2 linked regions of the Methylosinus sp. H3A genome follow. The protein of the gene in region 1 binds, or shares a complex with, the protein of each later gene. Links are inferred from orthologs where the notes say so. Each region holds a gene or a part of one and is shown in the gene's direction. Other genes may lie near its edges.

What was found.
Region 2: the proteins of prfA (region 1) and prmC are in contact, whole or in part, in a crystal structure (PDB 2B3T), measured with the Escherichia coli proteins. The link is inferred for Methylosinus sp. H3A from one-to-one orthologs.

What each region holds. Positions count from the first base shown.
Region 1 is NZ_JADNQW010000005.1:3,058,744-3,069,537, reverse strand. Bases 2,549-5,391 are described here. They hold prfA (peptide chain release factor 1), read left to right. Parts: upstream 2,549-3,356; coding sequence 3,357-4,427; downstream 4,428-5,391. Other genes in these bases: IY145_RS17190 (outer membrane protein), read left to right, coding at 4,565-5,391; ptsP (phosphoenolpyruvate--protein phosphotransferase), read left to right, coding at 2,549-3,087. Also shown: IY145_RS17205 (sensor domain-containing phosphodiesterase), read right to left, coding at 1-519; more of ptsP, read left to right, coding at 820-2,548; more of IY145_RS17190, read left to right, coding at 5,392-6,220; IY145_RS17185 (hypothetical protein), read left to right, coding at 6,365-6,634; IY145_RS17180 (sigma-54-dependent Fis family transcriptional regulator), read right to left, coding at 6,694-7,815; IY145_RS17175 (porin), read right to left, coding at 7,959-9,482; purH (bifunctional phosphoribosylaminoimidazolecarboxamide formyltransferase/IMP cyclohydrolase), read right to left, coding at 10,085-10,794. UniProt on the Escherichia coli protein: Peptide chain release factor 1 directs the termination of translation in response to the peptide chain termination codons UAG and UAA.
Region 2 is NZ_JADNQW010000005.1:4,374,584-4,385,534, reverse strand. What follows is about bases 7,797-10,796. They hold prmC (peptide chain release factor N(5)-glutamine methyltransferase), read left to right. Parts: upstream 7,797-8,852; coding sequence 8,853-9,740; downstream 9,741-10,796. Other genes in these bases: IY145_RS23245 (DUF4167 domain-containing protein), read left to right, coding at 10,458-10,796; htpG (molecular chaperone HtpG), read left to right, coding at 7,797-8,856. In the rest of the region: IY145_RS23285 (ATP-binding protein), read right to left, coding at 1-1,299; IY145_RS23280 (YifB family Mg chelatase-like AAA ATPase), read right to left, coding at 1,384-2,922; IY145_RS23275 (lytic transglycosylase domain-containing protein), read left to right, coding at 3,189-4,028; IY145_RS23270 (hypothetical protein), read right to left, coding at 4,067-4,720; IY145_RS23265 (Bax inhibitor-1/YccA family protein), read left to right, coding at 5,093-5,866; IY145_RS23260 (DUF2794 domain-containing protein), read right to left, coding at 5,925-6,341; more of htpG, read left to right, coding at 6,904-7,796; more of IY145_RS23245, read left to right, coding at 10,797-10,951. UniProt on the Escherichia coli protein: Methylates the class 1 translation termination release factors RF1/PrfA and RF2/PrfB on the glutamine residue of the universally conserved GGQ motif, i.e. on 'Gln-235' in RF1 and on 'Gln-252' in RF2.

The sequences.
Region 1 (10,794 bases):
CTTGTAGGAGTCCGGCTCCCACAGATAGAGCTGCGGCAGATTGGGCGTGCGCAGCTCGGCCACATAAGTGATCGTCGTGCCGGGATCGAGGGTGAGGCGAAAAACGTCGGCGTCCCCGCTATCCTCATGTTCCGGCGGAAAACCCTGGCTCGCCGTGATCGCCGAAATGCGCGTCGCGCCGAGATCCGGCCAGATCACTCCCGACCCCTGGAGGCGGAAATGCGGGGCGACGATTAGCCGCTCCAATTGCTCATCCGTGTCGTTGGTGAGCGCGAAGACGATCCAGCTCGGGCGAGTCCCCGCCTCTTTCGCGCCCACTTCGATGCGTCGAATAATGCCGTCGGAGCCCGGAGCGGTCGACACCTGCAGGCGATCGCCCTCGGAGGAATATTTCTCGACTGCGTGCGTGAGGTCGATCGCCGCCGCGTCCTGCGGCACGCGCACGGAATCGATGGCGAGAGCCCGCGACCCGCAGAGGACGAGAAACAGGAGAGCGATCAGATATCTGGATAGCGGCACGAATCTCGTCTCTGGCGCGCAGGCCCGAAAAGTCCGATTGTCGCGGGGTGGACCGATCGGCTTTCGGATTTCTTCTTGTCGGAACTTTGACTGGTACCGGCTAAGTCGTCGGTCCGCAAGCCGGTATGGTCTTTGCGTATCGGCGCGCAACCGAGCGGCCGCGCTTGCGGAGGCTGGACGGCGCCAATATACGCTCAATGGGGGACAGGGCGGAATTTTAGAAGTTCTCTAGATTTGGGAGATGCGGTCACGCAGAGCCCTCGTCTGGCGGCTGCAGCCTGTCGAAACTAAGGAAACTGGATGCGTAGCGCTCTCGGCGGACCCCGCTTGCTGCTCCGCCGGCTTCGCGAGGTCATGGCGGAGCCGGTGAGCGCGCAGGCGCGGCTCGACAAGATCGTCGTGCTCATCGCGTCCAATATGGTGGCGGAAGTCTGTTCCGTCTATGTTCTGCGCGCCGACCAGAGGCTCGAGCTCTACGCCACCGAGGGCCTCAATCGCGAGGCCGTGCATCTCACCACCATGCACGCGGGCGAAGGCCTCGTCGGCCTCATCGCCAAAAGCGCCGAGCCTTTGAACCTCTCCGAGGCGCAGGAGCACCCGTCCTTCTCCTACAAGCCGGAGACGGGCGAGGAGATCTATCACTCCTTCCTCGGCGTGCCGATATTGCGCGGCGGCAACACGCTCGGCGTGCTCGTCGTGCAGAATCGCGTGCGGCGCATCTATTCCGAGGAGGAGATAGAGGCGCTGCAGACGACGGCGATGCTCGTCGCCGAAATGATCGCCTCGGGCGAATTGCGCTCCATCGCCAAGACTCCCGAGAGCCTCGCGCTCGACCGTCCGGTGGTGATCAAGGGCGCGCCCATGTGCGAGGGCGTCGGGCTCGGCTACGCCGTGCTGCACGAGCCGCGCGTCGTCGTGAAGCAGCTCATCGCCGAGGATATCGCCTCCGAGGTCCAGCGCCTCGACGCGGCGATAGAGGCGATGCGCCTCTCCATCGACGAATTGGTCGCCCATGGCGACCGCATGGGCGCCGGGGAGCATCGCGAGGTGCTCGAGGCCGTCCGCATCTTCGCCAATGATCGCGGCTGGGTGCGGCGGCTGCACGAGGCCGTGCTCAGCGGCCTCACCGCGGAAGCGGCGGTGGAGCGCGTGCAGAACGACGCTCGCGCCAAGCTGCAGCGCCAGACCGACCCCTATCTGCGCGACCGGCTGCACGATCTCGACGATCTCGCCAATCGCCTGCTGCATCAGCTCACCGGGCAGAGCTATGTTGCCGATCGCGAATCGATCCCCGAGAACGCGATTCTCATCGCCCGCAACATGGGCCCCGCGGCGCTGCTCGACTATGACCGCTCGCGCCTGCGCGGCCTGGTGCTGGAGGAAGGCGGGCCGGCGAGCCATGTCGGCATTGTCGCCCGCGCGCTCGGGATCGCCACCGTCGGCCTCGCCGCCAATGTGACCGATCTCGTCGAAGCCGGCGACGCCATCATCGTCGACGGCGTGACCGGCGACGTCCAGATCCGCCCGCCGCCGGATGTGCAGACCGCCTATGGCGAGAAGGCGCGACTGCGCGCCCGCCGCATGGAGCAATACGCCAAGCTGCGCGACGTGCCCGCCGTCACCAAGGACGGCGTCGACATCGCGCTGCATATGAACGCCGGCCTCATCGTCGACGTGCCGCATCTGCACGAGACCGGCGCGCGCTCGATCGGCCTGTTCCGCACCGAGCTGCAATTCATGCTGGCGCCACGCTTTCCGCGCATGAACGAGCAGTTCCTGCTCTACAAGGCGGTGTTCGACGCGGTGCAGGACCGCCCCGTCACCTTCCGCACGCTCGACATCGGCAGCGACAAGATCCTGCCCTATATGGCGACGATCGACGAGGAGAATCCGGCGCTCGGCTGGCGCGCGATCCGCATCGGCCTCGATCGGCCGGGCCTGTTGCGCATGCAGATCAGAGCCATGCTGAAAGCGGCCGGCGGACGCGACGTGCGCATCATGTTCCCGATGATCGCCAATGTCGCGGAATTCGAGGCGGCGAAGGCGATCGCGCATCGCGAGCTCGCCCATCTCCAGCGCCACGGCCATGCGCCGCCGACCGATGTGCGGCTCGGCGCCATGGTGGAGGTTCCCTCGCTCTTGTGGGAGCTCGACACCATCGCCGCGCGCGCCGATTTCCTCTCGGTCGGCTCCAACGATCTGATGCAGTACATGTATGCGGCGGATCGCGACAATACGCGCGTCGCCAAGCGTTACGACACACTCTCGCCGCCGATCTTGCGCGCGCTGGAGCGCATCGCCGCGGCAGGCAAGCGCGCCGGCAAAACGGTCACGCTCTGCGGCGAGATGGGCGGCCGCCCGCTGGAGGCCTTGGCTCTGCTGGCGCTCGGCTATCGTTCGCTGTCCATGTCTCCGTCCTCGATCGGCCCGGTGAAGGCGATGATTCTCGCCGTCAATCTCGAGGAGGTCGAGGTGTTCGTCGCCTCGCTGCTCGCCAGGGAAGACGGCGCGCCGAGCCTGCGCGAGAATTTGCGCGAATTCGCCGCCGCGCGCGATATTCCGGTTTGAGCATGCGCCGATTCGAGAAATCTCGCCGGGAAAGGCGTTTCCACCTCCCCCTCGAGGGGGGAGGTCGAGCGCCGAAGGCGATCGGGAGGGGGTGTTTCCACCGAGTCTTCCTCGTGGAACCCTACCCCAGACCGCTTCGCGGTCCGACCCTCCCCCTAAAGGGGAGGGTGAGCGCGTCGATTTCGGCAATCGCCACGAAAGACGGGGGCCGCTAGCGACGCTCGCGCCTCGCTCCACGCCGTCCCCTCATCTCTCGCTCGGCAAGCCCCATGTTCGCCCAAGACAAGCTCGAACTCATTTTGCGCCGTCACGAGGAGATCGCCGACAGGCTCAGCTCCGGGCCGGACGCGGCGAGCTTCGTCGCGCTTTCTCGTGAGCTCGCCTCGCTCGATGATGTCGTCGCCAAGATCAAAATCTATCGCGCGACTCTCGCCGAGATCGCCGGCGCCGGCGAGATGCTCGCCGATCCGGCGATCGACCCGGCCATGCGCGAATTCGTCGAAGGCGAGCTCGATGTCGCGCAGGAAGCGCTGACCAGCGCCGAGCATGAATTGAAGCTCGCGCTGCTGCCGAAAGACTCGGCCGATGAGAAAGGCGTCATTCTCGAGGTGCGCGCCGGAACCGGCGGCGACGAGGCCGCCCTCTTCGCCGGCGATCTCTTCCGCGCCTATCAACGTTACGCCGGCTCCAAAGGCTGGAGCGTCGAGATTCTCTCGGCGAGCGAAGGCGCGCTCGGCGGCTATAAGGAGATCGTCGCCGAGATCGCCGGCCGCGGCGTCTATGCGAAATTGAAATTCGAATCGGGCGTGCATCGCGTGCAGCGCGTGCCGGCGACGGAGACGCAGGGGCGCATCCACACATCCGCGGCGACCGTCGCCATGCTGCCGCAGGCCGAGGAAGTCGACGTCGCCATAGACGACAAAGATTTGAACATAGAGACGATGCGCTCCGGCGGCGCCGGCGGCCAGCATGTCAACAAGACCGAATCGGCGATCCGCATCACGCATATTCCATCCGGCATCGTCGTGATGATGCAGGAGGAGCGCTCGCAGCATCGCAACAAGGCCAAGGCGATGGAGGTGCTGCGCTCACGCCTCTATGACGCCGAGCGCCAGCGCCTCGACAATGCGCGCGCCGCCGATCGCAAGGCGCAGGTCGGCTCCGGCGATCGTTCGGAACGCATCCGCACCTATAATTTTCCGCAAGGCCGCGTCACCGACCATCGCATCAATCTGACGCTCTACAAGCTCGATCGCGTGATGGAAGGCGAGATGGACGAGATTTTCGACGCGCTGACGACGGATCATCAGGCGAAATTGCTGGCGCAGAGCGAGAGCTGACGCTTCGATGTGATCGAGCCCGATTTAGTTCCGAGTTGAATGCGACAGCGGATGCGCCTAGGGTGCGCCCGCACTGAAATTTAGTCATTCGCTTTTTCGACAGTCGACTCGAAATATATATTCGAGGAGTGCGCATCGTGCGTAAGATATTCGCTTCCGCGCTCCTGGCTTTTACATTCTCGCCACCGGCCTATGCGGTCGAGGCGACCACCCTTCGCGGTCTGCCGCTGTTCGCTGCGCCTCAACAGCCATTCGACTGGACAGGGGTCCATTTCGGGACGACTGGCGGATATGGCGGCGGATACGGCCCGGCCAATCGCGCGCGGCTCCAATATTCGAACGGCCACGCCGTCGCGAGCGCGAGCGCGTCGACCGAGAATGTGACCGTCGGATTCGGCTATTTGTTCGCCGGCGCCGCGCTCGGATATGACTTTCGACTGCCCGGCGAGTTGATCGTCGGGCTCGAAGCCGACTGGTCGCGGATCGTCGCGGATGTCACGCCGGGGGTCGCCGTCGCGGCGACGCGCGGGCTATTCGCGGGCGATCCAGGATGGTTCGCGACATTGCGGGCGCGCGTGGGCTATGGGCTGTTCGACCGTTTCCTGCCCTATCTCACCGGCGGCGCCGCCTATTCGAGAATCGGCGCCGATGTGGTCGCGAGATTTCCCGAGATGAGCCTCGCCGCCTCGACGACGATCGGGACGGGGTCGGGCGCGAGGCTCGGCTGGACCATGGGCGCGGGCGCCGAATATGCGATCACGGACCAGATCAGCGTCAAGACCGAGTATCTCTATTCGGAATTCAGCGGCTCCGCGCTTCCCATCATCACGGCTTTCGCGTCCACTAAGCCGGCCATAGGCGTCCTTTCGACACGGAAAGTCGGCGTCCATACGGTGCGCGGCGGCGTGAACTGGAGGCCGCGTCGGCAGGACGCCGATCCGGCGCTCCCGCCTCCCGGTCTCGGCGCCGGAGCGTCGCGCCCCGCCTTCCCGAGGAGCGGCCTCTATTTCGGCCTGGGCGGAGGCTTCGCCGGCGGCGGCGGCGTCGCCGATCTGAACAGATCGCAGCCGCAGGGCGCGGGATTTTCGGGCGCCTCCGTCAAAACGAGGGTCGGATACGGCGATCGTCTCATCGGCGCCTTCGCGGGATACGATCATATCGTCGGCGACCGGATCATCGTCGGCCTCGCGGCCGATTTTTACGGCGGCGTCCTCGGGACGCATGTCATCGACGACGGCGCCCAATCGGGAACGACGAGCGCAGACGGCCTCTATCTGCTTCAGACGGGCAACCTGTCCCAGAGCAATGCGCGCATCGAGCGTCGCTGGTCCGCGACGGCGAGGGCGCGCCTCGGCTATGCTCTGCTCGAACGGCTCGCGCCCTATGTCACGGCGGGCGTCGCCTATTCGAAGATCGAGGCGAAATTCGCCTCGTCCACTCTGTCGAGCCTTTTCGCGAAATCGCTCGATCCCGTCGCCGTCTACGCCACCGACGGATGGAGCGCCTCGCGCGGCGGCTCGAGCGAGGTCGAGGTCGGCTGGACGGCGGGCGCGGGCGCGGAATATGCGCTCACGGAGCGGATCGCGCTATGGACTGAATATCTCTATTCGAAATTCGGCGGCTCGACCATTCCGATCGCCACGCTCTCGTCGAATGGCGCGCTGTCCGTCAGCTCGCTGTCGACAGCGCCGGTCGGCGTCCACTTCGTCCGCGGCGGCGTCAGCTGGAAATTCTTCGAGCCCGATCTGAGCGCGCTCTTCGGCGGCGGCCGGAGCCTTTTCGCGTTTCGTTGAAGCTAACGCGCCTCCGACGCCGGATCGGCGCCTCTTCCCGCGAAGAGACCGCGCTGTGCGCCGCCGCACGAACATTCGGCATGGCGCTTCGTAGCATGCGAAGGCTCGCCGATGAGAGCGAGCGCAACGCAAACGGAGTTGGTCATGAGCAAAAATGCCCTCGCCGCCGGGCTTCTGGCCCTGACATTGACCGGTTCGACCATTCTCGCCTCCACCGCCGAGGCGAACCCCTATCGGCGCCATCACCACGGCCATTATTGGGGCGGCGTCGCCGCAGCGGGGGCGCTGACCGCTCTGACGCTCGGCGCCATCGCCGCATCGCAAGCGCCGAGCGATTGCTATATGACCCGCCAGCCCGTGACCGACGATTGGGGCAATGTCCTCTATTTCCGCCGCGTGCGCGTCTGCGAGTGAGCCAGCGCGGATGAATGAGCCCAAAAAGGCGGGGCCCTTCGATCTCGAAGCGGCCGCGCCTACCGCGCCCTCTCGCTCGCCCGCTCGTTCAGACGCCGATAGAGCGTGCTGCGATGCACGCCGAGCACGCGAGCGGCCTTGCTGAAATTGCCGTCGCAGGCGTCGAGCGCCGCGCGCATCGCCGAAAGCTCGGCGTCGCGCAGCCTGTGCTCGGCGAGCCGCGCCGAAGGCGGCTCGAAGCAAATGTCATGCAGCTCCAAAGGACAATCCGTCGGCCGCGCGCGGCAGGAGGACGGCGTGTTGGCGAGGCCATAATAGCGCCGGCCGTCGCTGCCGATGATCTCCGCCATTTGCGGCGCCGTTCTCAGCGGCTCGAACAATTCGTCGAAACTCACACTGTCGAGAGCGCTCCAATCGCGCTGCACGAAGGAGAGGCCGCGGCGATTGGCGGCGATGAGCCGCTTGTCGTCGTCGAAGGCGAGGAGCCCCTCGCGCGGCGCGCCGACGACGGCGGGATCGGTGTGGAAGCGCAAGACAGTCGCCGCTGAAAAAGCATTGCCGCCGAAGAAACGATGCTCGATCTGCTCGACCGCGAAGCGAACGAGCCCCAGAGCATGGACGCGATGCACGCCGGCGTTGGCCGAGAGGGCGAGCGCGCCGACGACGACGCCGCGCGGATCGACGATGGGCGCCGCCGCGCCGCTCAAAATCGCGTGGCTCTCGAAGAAATGCTCGCCGCCATGCACGGCCACCGCCCGCCGCTCGGCCAGCGCCGCGCCGATCGCATTGGTGCCGGCGGCCGCCTCGCTCCAATGCGCGCCGGGCTTGAGCGAGATTTCCGCCGCCTGCGCGACAAAGCCCATGTCGCCTATGGCGTCGACGATCACTCCCTGCGCATCGGCGAGGATGACGACCGCGCCGGTCTCATGCGCTTCGGCGTTCAGCGCGTCGAGCTCCGGCCGGCAGAGCCGCCGCAGCCGCTCGTGGCGCGCAAGAAAAGTCTGCAGCTCGGTCCGCTCGAGCGCGGCGGCGCGCGGCGGTTTGGCGACATCGAAGCCGAGTTCCGCGCAGCGCAGCCAGGACCGCAGAATCGGCTGTTTGAGCTCGACGGTCGGCAGCTCTCCGCGGCCGAAGAATTTTTCACGCGCCGCCTCCGTCAGGCTGGCGGAATAGAGGGGCATTTGAGACGCCTTTTCACGGCCGTCCGATACGCGACGGCGGGCGGGCGGCCCGTCGCCGAGCCGACCGCTGCTCGTCAATATGAGAATATGCGCGGTTTGTGCATCGCACCAATTGTCGCAGCCTTTCCCCTTATCCCATGGGATCAAAAGGAGAAAATCGTTCCTGCGACGAGCGCGTTGGTCCGCACGCCCTGCCCCAGCAGATTATGCGAGACCGAGCGCACGAATTCGCTCTGGAACGTGACCCAATCGGTGAAGCGATATTTCACGAAGCCGATCGTCGAGGCGTTGGCGGCGACGAGCGCGCCATCGCCGAGACGGCCGGGATAATCGGCGAGATTGGCGTCGAGATAGCTGACGCCATAGCTGCCGCCGAAGGTCAGGCGCTCGAAGATCGTATAGCCGGCCTGGGCGTAATAGCCAGAGGATTTGCGCCGCTCGCCGTCATAGCCGACGCCGTCGAAATAAAGCCCCGTCGTGCCGAGGCCGACGCCCTTATAGCCGTAGCCGACCAAAGTCACCGGACCGACGTCGAAACGGCCGCCGGCGTCGATCGCCATGGAGCGCACGCCCGCCCCGCGCGCGAGCAGCACGGCGTCGCCGGATTCGACGCGATGGCGCTGGGTGAGGCCGGATGTCCACAGGGTCAGCTTCATCCCCGGCGCGAGCTCGCCCACATATTTGAGACGCGCCTGAAAGCCCGGCTGATCATGCCCTGTGATCACGCCCGAATAGGGAAGGACGCCGGCGGCAGACACATAGGAGCCGGCGTTGTCGAATTGCTGATAGGGTGAGAAGGCGCCGACCGAGACGGTGACGCCATGGAAATCCGGCGTCGTATAGGTGAGCTGCGGAATCCAATCCGCATAGACATAGCCGAAGCCGATGCGGCCGAGGCTCGTATTGGAGGGGCTGGCGTTAGCGGCAATGGTGCCGGCGCCGAACAAAGTGAAATCATTGAGAATGGCGTCGGCGGCGAAGAGGCCGAGATCGCGGCCGACCTTCAGCGAGCCGTAATCGGCCGAGCTGATCTCGCCGAACACCTGTCGCAGATCGACGCCCGGCGTGCCGAGCGCCACCGAGGCGCCGGAGCTGTTGCCATTGAGCAGGCCGACGCGAATATTATTGCCGCCCGCGTAGAGGCCGAGCGAGAAGGAGACCTTATAGCCCTCCTGCTCGGTCGAGAGATTGAGCGCCAGAGCGCTCGGCAGCAGGCCGGAGCGAATGGCTGAGGAGTTGTTATAAAGGCTGCCGCCGCCGAGCCCGCCGGCGACGGTCGCCGTTCCGGCCTGCTTGAATTGCTCGGTCGCGAAAAAGGCGAGCTGGCCGGAAAGGCGCACGTCGACCGCGCCGACGCGCGCGCCGATCCCTTTGTCGAGGCGCGTGATGAAGCGATCCGAAGGCGTCGCGAGCGGCTGCGCGGCGGCATGGCTCGCCACAACGGCGCGGGCCGGCGCGGCGGTCTCGGCCGCATGGCGCGCCTTCAGCTTGCGATATTCGCCCTTGGTCAGAATTCCCTTGGCTTTCAGCTGATCGAGCAGTTGATCCGTCGTATCCGCGCGCGCCGCTCCGGTGAAAAGCGAAACAAAGGCCAGCCCTGCCGCCATCACATTCGTCGCCTCGTGCCGCATTGGACGCGGAACGGCCACATCGCCGGTTCTTGTCATTGGCGTTTCCGTCGTTTCTTCTCAGGAAAAGTCCCGGCCGCCCTTCGAAGAGACGGCCGGGAAAGTTAGGGAGGATTGAGTGACCGCTCGTCATCGACCCAGCGGCGCGGGCCTCTTTCCCTGGGAAGGAAAGTCTCGTAACGGCGCGACCCGGCGCCGCCGCTCTAAAGAGCAGCGTGACGAAATCGGACCGAATCTGCTTGGAGAGGCGCGGCGTCAGCGTCGTTCGCGAAGAACAGGCCGTCAAAACCGCAGAATAACGATCGAGTCTTCGTCGATCAGCTTCGATATCGTCTCTGGTACAATTACAGCCCCTGGATCTTCGCTCGCCTTCGGCAGGAAAGCGCGTGGTCTTTCGGGGGGTCATTAGGCGACGTGCGCCGCACAATGGCAATTAGAACGTCTCAAAATCGCGACAGATTTCGCTTATTCGACAAACTGTCGCGACAAAAACTGCCGCAGACTGCGACAGTCGCGGCCGCAGCGCCGCAAAATGCGACAGCGCGACAATACGCCTCGCCGGGAAGACGCGGCACGATGTCGCGCATCCCTTTCGAAATCAACAGACTACATGCGTATATTGCAGCGCAGCGCGCGCCGGCTCAGTGCCGGAAGTGCCGCACGCCGGTCAGCACCATGGCGAGGCCGGCCTCGTCGGCGGCCGCTATGACATCCTTGTCGTTGACCGAGCCGCCCGGCTGGATGACCGCCGTCGCGCCCGCCGAGGCCGCCGCCAGCAGCCCATCCGGGAAGGGGAAAAACGCGTCCGAGGCGACCACCGAGCCGACCGCGAAGCTCTCCCGCACGCCGGCCTCGCGCGCCGCCTCCTCCGCCTTGAAGGCCGCCGTGCGCGACGAGTCGACGCGCGACATCTGCCCGGCGCCGACGCCCACCGTCGCCAGATCGCGTGCGTAGACGATGGCGTTGGACTTCACATGCTTGGCGACGCGAAAGGCGAATTTCAAATCCGCCAGCTCCCGTTCCGTCGGCGCGCGCTTCGTCACCACGGTGAGGGTCAGATCGTCGACGACGCTATTGTCGCGCGACTGCGCCAGAAAGCCCCCCGAGACGCTGCGGAAGGTGAGCCCGCCCGCGCGCGGATCGGGCAGTCCGCCGGCGAGCAGCAGACGCAAATTCTTCTTCGCGGCTATGATGCCGATCGCCTCCTCATCCGCCTCCGGCGCGATGATGACCTCGGTGAAAATCTTCACGATCTCGCGCGCGGCGTCCGCATCGAGCTTGCGGTTCAGCGCGACGATGCCGCCGAAGGCCGAGACGGAATCGCAGCGCAGCGCCTTGCGATAAGCCTCGG
Region 2 (10,951 bases), 1.3 Mb from region 1 along the record:
GCGCGTCGGCGGCGGGGCTGTCGACAGGCGCTCGACGAGCGAGGCCGCGCGCACCGGCTTCACCAGCCAGCCGTCGAAATGGCGCAGCGCCGCCTCGCCGAAGGCGCGCCGCTCCATGGGCGAAAACATCAGGAACACGCGGCCGGCGCCGGCGCGCCGCGCTTCGTCCGCGAGACGCTCGGTCGCCGCCTCGCCGAAGGCGCAGTCGACGACGACGCAATCGAACTGCCCCTCCGTCGCTGCGCCGAGGAGGTCGGCGCCGCGCGCCTCGTCGCGCGCGATCTCCGCCTGCGCCCCGGCGCCGCGCAGGATCTCGGCCATGAAGGGGCCTTCGAAGATCGTCGGAGAGACGATCAACACGCTGGAGCCGGCGAGCGGCTTCTTGCGCTCGCGCGCGCGGTCGTCGAAGAGGGCGTGCGGCCCGCGCGGCAGAGTGAAGGCGAAGACGGCGCCCGAGCTCGAGCCCGACCCCTCTTCGATCTCCAGCCGGCCGCCCATCAGCGCGGCGAGATGGCGCGAGATGGCGAGGCCGAGGCCGGTGCCGCCGTGCCGGCGCGTCGAGGAGCCGTCGCCCTGCTCGAATTCCTCGAAGATGATCTCGCGCGCCGCCGGCGCGACCCCCGGCCCGGTGTCGGCGACACGAAAGACGAGCGCGCCTTTGGCGTCGCGCTCGACGCTGAGGCCGACGCCGCCGCTCGCGGTGAAATTCACCGCATTGCCGGCGAGATTGACGAGAATCTGGCGCACGCGCGCGGCGTCTCCGGCGACGGTCTCCGGCGCGTCCGGCGCGATATAGCTCGCGATCTCGAGATGCTTGGCCTGCGCGCGCGGCGCCAGCAGCTCCACGACGCCTTCGACGAGCGGCGTCAGAGCGAAAGGCTCGACCTCGAGCTCGATCTTGCCCGCCTCGATCTTGGAGAAATCGAGAATATCGTCGATGAGCTGGGCGAGCGAACGGCCGGAGGCGGCGATCGCGTCGACATAGCTCGCCTGCTCGGCGTCGAGCCGCGTCGCCGCCAGCAATTGCGCGAGGCCGAGCACGCCGTTGAGCGGCGTGCGGATCTCATGGCTCACCGTGGCGAGGAAGCGCGATTTGGCCTGGCTCGCCGCCTCGGCGCGGTCGCGCGCGGCGGCGGCGGCGCGCAGCTCCCAGATTTCATCGCGCAATCCTTCGAGCTCGGTCTCCACGGCCCGGCGGCGCAGCGCCCGGCGCGCGCGCAGAAACCAGAGCCAGCCGGCCGCGACGAGCGTGACGAGGAAAGCGAAGGCGACGAAGACGCAATTGGGGACAGGGGGCATACGGAGCGTCCAAAACCATTCGATGAAGGCGGTTATTTCACGACAATCGCGAGAAAAGTATGAATTGATCGGCAGGGCGTGAGCTCAGGCGGCGGCGCGCGCTCCGGCGGAGCCGCCTCGATAGGCGAGAGCTTCGGCGAGATGGCGGCGCGCGATCGCGTCCGAATTGTCGAGATCGGCGATGGTGCGGGCGAGCTTCAGCGCGCGGTGAAAGCCGCGCGCCGAGAGCCCGAGGCGTTCGGCGGCGTCGCGGATCAGCGCCGTCCCGGAGGCGTCGAGCGCGGCGGCCTTGTCGATCGCGCTCGCCGGAGCGCTCGCATTGGTGGTGGAGCCGGCGAGACCGAGCTTTTCATAGCGCCGGCGCTGGCGGTCGCGGGCCGCGGCGACGCGCGCCGCGACCTCGGCCGAGCCCTCGGCCGGCGGCGGCAAAACGAGATCGGCCGCCGACACGGCGGGAACCTCGATCCGCAGATCGAAACGGTCGATCAGCGGGCCGGAGAGCCGCGCCTGATATTGCGCGAGGCAGCGTTCATTGGGCTGGCGGCGGCAGGCGAAGCCCGGTTCGAGCGCATAGCCGCAACGGCACGGGTTCATCGCCGCGACGAGCTGGAAGCGGGCGGGATAGACAGCGCGGTGATTGGCGCGCGAGACGGCGACCTCGCCGGTCTCCAGCGGCTGGCGCAGACCGTCGAGCGCCTGCGCTTGGAATTCCGGCAATTCGTCGAGGAACAGAACGCCATTGTGGGCGAGCGAAATCTCGCCCGGACGCGCATGGGCGCCGCCTCCGACCAGCGCCGCCATAGAGGCGGAATGGTGCGGCGCGCGATAGGGGCGCCGATCGGTGAGCTCGCCGCCCGCGATCTCGCCGGCGACGGAATGGATCATCGAGACTTCGAGCAGCTCGCGCGGCGACAGCGGCGGCAGAATGGAGGGAAGCCGCGCCGCCAGCATGGATTTGCCGGCGCCGGGCGGGCCGTTCATCAAGAGATTGTGGCCGCCGGCGGCGGCGATCTCCAGCGCCCGTTTGGCGCTCTCCTGGCCCTTGATGTCGGCGAGGTCCGGGAGGTCCGCCGCGGCGGCGCGCACCGCTGGCTCCGGCCGCGCGAGAACCTGCGTTCCCTTCAGATGGTTGACGAGCTGGATCAGCGAGCGCGGCGCGATCACCTCCATCTCGTTGGACGCCCAGGCGGCCTCCGGCCCGCATTGGCGCGGACAGACGAGCCCATGGCCCCGCATATTGGCGGCGACGGCCGCGGGCAGCACGCCGGCGACCGGCGCGATCGCGCCGTCGAGCCCCAATTCGCCGAGCACCGTATAGCCGTCCAGCGCGTCCGAAGGGATGGCGCCGATCGCCGCCATCACGCCGAGCGCGATCGGCAGATCGTAATGGCTGCCCTCCTTGGGCATGTCGGCCGGCGCCAGATTGACGGTGATGCGCTTGGCCGGCAGCGCGAGGCCGGAGGCGACGAGCGCCGCCCGCACCCGCTCCCGCGATTCGGCGACCGCCTTGTCGGGAAGGCCGACCAGGGTGAACACCACATTGCCGCTGGCGATCTGGACCTGAACGTCGACCGGCTTGGCTTCGATCCCCTCGAAGGCGACCGTCGAGACCCTGACCACCATGGCGAAAGCTCCGACTCCGAGCAGAAAGAAAGCGCTCCAACGCGGACGTCGCCATAGTAGACGCGGCGTCTCGCCACGGCAAGAACAATATGAGAACGAAATTTCGCCGCGCTTCGGCAACGGCCCGCTAACCGGCGCGAGCTAGTCTGCGCCGAAAGTTCGACCCGATATTTTTGAGATTTGCGAAAGCGTCGCCATGCTGCGGCCGCGCTCTCATGGACTAAAGAGCCGCGGCGGGCTTCGCCCGAGAGATGGGAAAGCGCGAGATGTCTCAGAAGAATCGAATGATTACGGCGCTCGGCGTCGCGGCTCTGGCGTTCGTGCTGGGGCTCGCCCCGGCGAGCGGGCGGGCGGCCGAATGCGGACGCAATGGCGAGGGCTTCGAGCCCTGGCTCGAGGGTTTCCGGCGCGAGGCCGCGGCGGCGGGAGTCGCCAAGCCGGCGATCGATTCGGCGCTCGCCGACGTGTTCTACGACCGTTCGGTGATCTCGCATGACCGCGGGCAGAAGGTGTTTCGCCAGACCTTCGAGCAATTCTCCGCCCGCATGGCCAATTCCTTCCGCGTGAGCAAGGGGCGCTCGCTGTTGCTCAAACATGCGGCGCTGTTCAAGCGGATCGAGCAGAAATATGGCGTGCCGGGGCCGGTTCTCGTCGCGATCTGGGGGCTGGAGACGGATTTCGGCGCCTATCTCGGCAATTTCTCGACGATTCGCGCTCTGGCGACGCTCGCTTATGATTGCCGCCGCTCCGACAGGTTCCGCGCCGAATTGCTCGACGCTCTGCGCATCGTCCAACGCGGCGATCTCGACCCTGCGCAAATGCGCGGCGCCTGGGCCGGAGAGATCGGCCAGACGCAGTTCATGCCCTCGTCCTATCTGAAATTCGCCGTCGATTTCGACGGCGACGGCAAGCGCGATCTCGTTCACGATACGGCCGATGTGCTCGCCTCCACGGCCAATTTTCTGCAAGGCTCCGGCTGGAAGCCGGGCGCCGGCTGGGACGAGGGCGAGCCCAATTTCCCGGCGCTGCTCGAATGGAACAAGGCGAAGGTCTATTCCAAGACCATCGCCCTGCTCGCCGACAAGATCAAAGGCGCCGGCGACTGACAGACTTGGACTGACAGACTTGGACAGCGCGCGGTGGATTACTCCGCGGGCTCGGCGTCGGCCGTCTTCAGCGAATGTATCGGCCGATGCCGCAGATAGATGAAGAACATGGCGATCACGCCCGTGCCCATCAGCAGATAATAGGGCAGGGTGCGCATGAAGCTCTTGCCCACGGAGAAGGGAAAGCGCGACACCCAGCGCTCGCCATGCTCGCCCGTCACCGTCACAATGCCGACGAAATAGCCCGCATCCGGGAAGTCGTGCTCGAAATTTATCGTGCCGGTCGGATAGGTGCGCGGGCCGCGATAGGCGACGGTCACCGCATTTATGTCGGCGTTCTCCCGCTCCTCGCCGCCGACATCCTTGACGATTCTTATCTCCACCGCCATGTCGCGAAGCTCGTCCTGCTCGGCGTCGAGCGCGATGATGGTGTGGCCGGTCGCCGGAATGTCCTCGCAGAATTCGTTTTTCGAAGAGTCCGGAAGATAGCCGGTGAAATTCATTATGTCGGGGCCGATGAACAGCCGGCATCGGCCCTCTGCCGAGCCCAGCCGGCCATGGGCCGAGGCGGGCGCGGCCGCGGCGAGAAGCATGAGCGGCAAGACGAAGAGAATGGGCGGCGCGGAACGGATCGCCGAACGCAGAACCCCATCGATCGACCGCCAGAACGGGACAAGACCGCTGTCGGACATGATGATTCCCCCATGGAGCATGTGTTGCGGGCCTCGTTCCGTGGGCGCCTTCGCTCCGACGACGAAGCGAGAGCCGGATCGGCCGACCCGGTCGCTCGCCGCCTGCGACAATGCGGCATGTTAGCGCATTCTCTCGGAGCGGCAAGAGCGTGAGCGGGCTTCGTTTTTTTCCGTCTTTTCCGATAGGTTTCGGGCGCGTCGGCGACGCAATACTGCGGCCTTTGCTTGCGCTTTGTTCGGCGTGGCGCGGTCTTTGCGGGATTCGCCCCGCGGACTCTTGTCTTTCTGCGGCTCGCACGCCATATTCGGCGTCGAGGACCGCGCCGATTGGCCGGATAGACCGGGCCGCGCGGCCTTTTTCGAGAGGATGCTATGTCCAATTTCGACCGCAACACGAGCTTCGGCTATCGGGGCGGGGTCTCCAGAGCCGGCACGGCAGAGATCGACCAGGGCCTGCGCGCCTATATGCTCGGCGTCTATAATTACATGGTCCTGGGTCTCGGCGTCACCGGATTCGTGGCGCTCGGCACGCATATGCTCGCCGTGGCCAAGGAAGGCGGCCGCCAGATCGCGCTCACGCCCTTCGGCCAGATGCTCTACACGAGCCCGCTGAAATGGGTGGTGATGCTGGCGCCGCTGGCCTTCGTGTTCTTCCTGGGCTTTCGCGCCGACCGCATCTCCGCGGCGACGGCTCGCAACCTCTTCCTCGCCTTCTCGGCGGTGATGGGGTTGTCGATGTCGTCGATCATGATCGTCTTCACCGGCGCGTCCATCGCCAAGGTGTTCTTCATCACCGCGGCGGCCTTCGGCGGCCTCAGCCTCTATGGCTATATGACGAAGCGCGATCTCTCGGCCTTCGGCTCCTTCCTCGTGATGGGCCTGTGGGGCCTCGTGCTCGCGAGCCTCGTCAATCTGTTCTTCCAGAGCAGCGCGCTGCAGTTCGGCCTGTCGATCCTGTCGGTGTTCATCTTCGCGGGCCTCACCGCCTGGGACACGCAGTCGATCAAGGACGGCTATTATCAGAGCGCTGGCTATGGTCACGAGGTGGTGGCGAAGCAGAGCATTTTCGGCGCTCTGTCGCTCTATCTCGACTTCATCAACATGTTCCAGTCGCTGCTCTATCTGTTCGGCGACCGCAACGACTGACGATCCTTCGGTCGACGCGAGAAAACGAAGGCCCCGCTGCGGCGGGGCCTTTTCTTTTTCAGTCGCGCACCAATTCGAGCTTTTTTTGCAGTACGGCGATGACGCGCGCGAGCTCCTGGCCGCGACGCATCACGAGACCGCCGGAGGCGACGACGCTGAAGGCGCCCTGACGGCGGCCGAGCTCGGGGTTTTTCTCGATGCGATAGAGCGGCGCCTCGCTGGCGCGGCGATAGACGGAGAACACCGCCTTGGCGGGAGAGAAGTCGATGGCGTAGTCGCGCCATTCGCCGGCCGCGACCTTGGCGCCGTAGAGATCGAAGAGCAGCCGCAGTTCGCGCCGGTCGAAGGACACGAGCGGGGCGGTTCTGGTCTCGGGCGCGGGCCTGGACCGATCGGGGTCGTTCGTCGCGCGGCCTGCCACAACGGCGAGCAGGCCGCGCCGCCTGCTGGGTTCGGTCGTCTCCGTCTCGCTCATACCGCTTTTCCTCTTTCGCGGGCATGATCGCGCGCCGATCGCGCGAGGGCAAGACAAAGATGACATTCCGGCGACGATCGGCCCGGCGCGCAAAGATCAAATTTCACATTTTCGCCAATATCGAGCCCCTTGTCCGCCAAAGGAGCCGACCAATATCTAACGTATTGCCTCGACAGGCGCGGGAAGTGGTTTTTCCGGATTTCGTCAGCCCCCCAGCCCCCCGGAAGGGCGCTTCTCGAGCAGAGTGAGTTCGTGGCGATGGACGGGCCGGCCGGGCGACGCTCGGGCGGCCCGTCTTGTTTTTGCAGGTCGCGTGCGAGTCGCCGCGCGCAAGCTGCGCATCGCGACGCGTCCCGGCAGTGACGTGGGCCGGCGCTCTTGCAACTTTGCCGATGGTCTCCGATATCAGCTCTCGCGCACCGCTCGAGGCCGCTCGACGGGCGCCATTGCCGATCAATGACGATCTCTATATCCCGGCCAGTGCCCGCGCGCCGTCGGCCATGCTTCCATTGCGGGAGCGGCGCGCGCGGCGGAGCCGATAGAAAAAGCGGAGACGACGCCCGTGAACGACCACGCCGAAACAAATACGATCGACGCTGCCGAGCGCAGCGATTACGGCTTCCAGGCCGATGTCGCGCGGCTCTTGGAGCTCATGACTCATTCGGTCTATTCCGAGCGCGACATTTTTCTGCGCGAACTCGTGTCCAATGCGGCGGACGCGATCGAGAAGCTGCGCTTCGAATCGGTGGCGAACGAGGCGCTGGCGGCGCAGGCCGGCGCGCCGCTCGTCACCATAGCGCTCGACAAGGACGCCCGCACGCTGAGCGTCACGGACAATGGCGTCGGCATGTCGCGCGACGATCTCGTCGCCGCTCTCGGCACCATAGCGAGCTCCGGCACGCGCGCCTTTCTCGACGACCTCGAGGCGAAGGGCGGCGCCGACCAGGGTAACGCGGGCCAGGGAGGCTCCGACAAGGGAAACGCGGGCGTCGGCGGCTCGCTCATCGGACGTTTCGGCATCGGCTTTTATTCGGCCTTCATGGTCGCCGATCACATCGAGGTGGCGACGCGCCGCGCGGGCGCGTCGGAAGCGTTTCTCTGGACCTCCGAAGGCAAGGGCTCGTTCCAGATCGCGCCGCTCGCTCTCGACTCGGTGCCCGCGGTCGGCACGCGCGTGACGCTGCATCTCAATTCGGAATCGGATGAATTTCTGCAGCCCTATCGCATAGAGGAGATTTTGCGCGAGCACTCGGGGGCGATCGCGATACCGATCGATCTCGTCGAGGAGCAGGGCAAGGAGCCGCGCCGTCTCACCGACGGCTCGGCGCTGTGGACCAAGTCCAAATCCGAGGTGAGCGAGCAAGACTATAAGGATTTCTATCAGCAGATATCCGGCCAGTTCGACGAGCCGGCGCTCACAATTCATTGGCGCGCGGAGGGACGCACGGAATATACGGTGCTCGCCTTCGTGCCCGGCTCGCGGCCTTACGATCTCTTCGATCCCAAGCGCAAGAGCCGCTCCAAGCTCTATGTGCGCCGCGTGCTGATCTCGCGCGAGGCCGACGTTCTGCCGCCCTGGCTGCGTTTCATGCGTATCGTCGTCGACAGCGCCGATCTGCCGCTCAATGTCTCGCGCGAGATGGTGCAGAACAATCCGATCCTCGCCGCGATCCGCAAGGCGATCGGCACGCGCGTGCTCAAGGAGCTCGCCGATCTTTCCGCCAATGATTCGGAGAAATTCGCCGCCGTATGGAAGAATTTCGGCGCCGTCATCAAGGAGGGGCTGCACGAGGATCCGGTGCGCCGCGACGAGATATTCGCCATTGCGCGTTTCACGACGTCGCAGCATCCGGACGGCGGCCGCAGCCTCAAAGATTATGTCGAAAATCTGCGGCCCAATCAGACGGCCATTTATTACATCACCGGCGACGACAAGAAGCGGCTCGCCTCGAGCCCGCAGCTCGAAGGCTATCGCGCCAAGGGCATAGACGTGCTGCTGCTCGATGAGCCGGTCGACGCCTTCTGGGTGACGAGCGCCGTCGGCTATGACGGCAAGCCGTTCAAATCGGTGACGCAGGGCGCCGCCGATATCGACGCCGTGCCGACGCCGGAAGGTTCTTCCGACACGCCGCCGGCCGAAGCGAGCGCGGAGGTCGCGCTGCTCACCGGCATGTTGAAGGAGACGCTCGCCGGAGAGATCGACGATGTGCGCGTCTCGACGCGCCTGCGGGAGAGCCCCGCCTGCCTCGTCGCCGCCGATCACGGCTTCGATCTCCAGCTCGCGCGCATGCTCCAGGAGAGCGGCAATAAGGGCGTTTTCGGCAAGCCCGTGCTCGAGATCAATCCGCGCCACGAGGCGGTGCTCGCTCTCGCGCAAAAAGCGAAGGCCGATCGCGCCAGCGCGGAAGACGGCTTCTGGCTGCTGTTCGACACGGCGCGCATCGCCGATGGCGAGGCGCCGCTCGACGCGGCCGCTTTCGCCAGGCGCGTCGCCGCGCTGCTCGCCAAAGGGTGACGCTTCTGTCCCTGCTTGCGCTCGATCATGTGACGCGCGCCGCGGCGCTCGACGAGGTCGCGGCCTTTCTCGATCGCTCCGGCGTCGAGGATGCGCGTCGCGACGCGCGAGCGCTGCTGCTCGCCGCCGGCGGATTCACAGCGGCGGAGCTGCTGCTGGAGCCGACGGCGGCGCTCACGGGCGCCGCGCGGGAAAAACTGCGCGACTATGCGCAGCGTCGCGCGGCGCGCGAGCCGGTGACGCGCATTCTCGGCGCGCGCGGCTTCTGGACGCATGATCTCGTCGTCGCGCCCCGAGTGCTCGATCCACGGCCGGACACGGAGACGGTCGTCGAGCTCACGCTCGAGCTCATGCGCGAGCGTCGGCTCGAGCCGCTCGCGATACTCGATCTCGGCGTCGGCTCGGGCGCGATTCTCTGCGCGCTGCTCGCCGAATTTCCGAACGCGCGCGCGGTCGGCGTCGATCTCAGCGCCAACGCTTGCGCCGCCGCCGCGCTCAATCTGTCGCGCTCCGGTTTCGCCGAGCGCGCGGCGGTGCTGCGCGGGCGCTGGGCCGATGCGCTCGCTGCGCGTTTCGATCTCGTGGTCTCCAATCCGCCTTATATCGCGAGCGGCGAATTGGACGCGCTGGAGCCGGAAGTGCGGCTCTATGATCCGCCGCTCGCGCTCGACGGCGGCGCCGATGGACTCGACTGCTATCGCGAGATCGCTGCGGAGTTGCCGCGTCTGCTCGCGCCGATGGGCGTAGCGGCGCTCGAGGCGGGCGACAAGCAGGCGCGAAGCGTCGTCGCTCTATTGGCCGAGAATGGCCTCGAGCCCGCCGGAATTCGCAAGGACGCCGGCGGACGCGAGCGCGCCGTCGCCGCGCGGCGCAGCAGTTCGTGACATGCGAGGTCGTGACATATTGGCTACACCCCCTATTTATCTGAGGGACGGAACGTTCGCGCCCTTGGCGAGCCTGCCCGGGTGGACTATAGTCGCCTGCGACAAGACGCTGATCGTCGTGAGCGACGCTGAGCGCGGATGAGGGGGAATACGGCCGGTCCCCGAAATTTTGCCGAAGGCGCGAGTCCCGCGCCGCATGGGCCGGTGTCCGGCGCCACCGTTCGAACCCGAAAAGACGATGAATGATCGGGTGTTCGGCGCGCGAGACAGAGCGTGTTCGGACTCATCGAGCGTGAGCGACGGTTTCGCGATTCGACCGCGGCCGCGATGAAGGCGAGAGGCGTAACGCGCGCCGTGGCGGCGAGCGAGAGCCAGACGACTTCGACGCCGTCTTTCTTTAGGTCGAGGGGCCGACGAGCGGCCTTTGCTCAGTAGCGCCTTCGAGCGTGTCGGCGGCGCTCGGATGCAAGATGTGAATTCGGCGCAGGCTGTTCCACGAGGACGCCGCGCCGGCCGCGTGATCCATGTCTGGATCGCGCAAGCGACAGAACGGACAGAAACGCCGCTCGAGGTAGAGCGGAGTCGCTCCGTTGGATCGGGCATGGCGCCCGGCTTCCTTCTCTGACGCAGTTTCGAGCGTTCGTCCCTCTCGGCGCGTTCGGCCGAAGCACGACACGCCGAGCCAGCAAAGCGTAAGGACCTTCTCGGGGATATTCGATGAGACCAGGACAGAATAAACGCATCCGCGGCCGCAATGGGGGTCGAAAAGGGCCCAATCCCCTCACACGTTCCTACGAGTCGAACGGTCCGGACGTTAAGATCCGGGGAACCGCTCAGCATGTCGCTGAGAAATATCTTCAGCTCGCCCGAGACGCGCAATCCTCCGGCGACACGATCATGGCCGAGAGCCTGCTTCAGCACGCCGAACATTATTTTCGTCTGATCGCCGCGGCTCAGACCGCGCAACAGCAGGCGCAGGGCGGCTACGGCGGCCGTCCCTATGAGGCGGCTGAAACCGACATCGACGACGATGATGATTTCAGCGGAATCTCGGATCGTTTCGCGCCTCTCTCTGAGCGCTTGCCGCAGACCGCCGGCTATCAGCCGCCGCCGCAGCCTTATGCTTCTGCGCCCTATGCGCCGCAGCCCGCGGCGCAGCCGCAATTCGCGCAGCAGCCGCAACCGCAACCACAGCCCTACGAGGAGCGTCC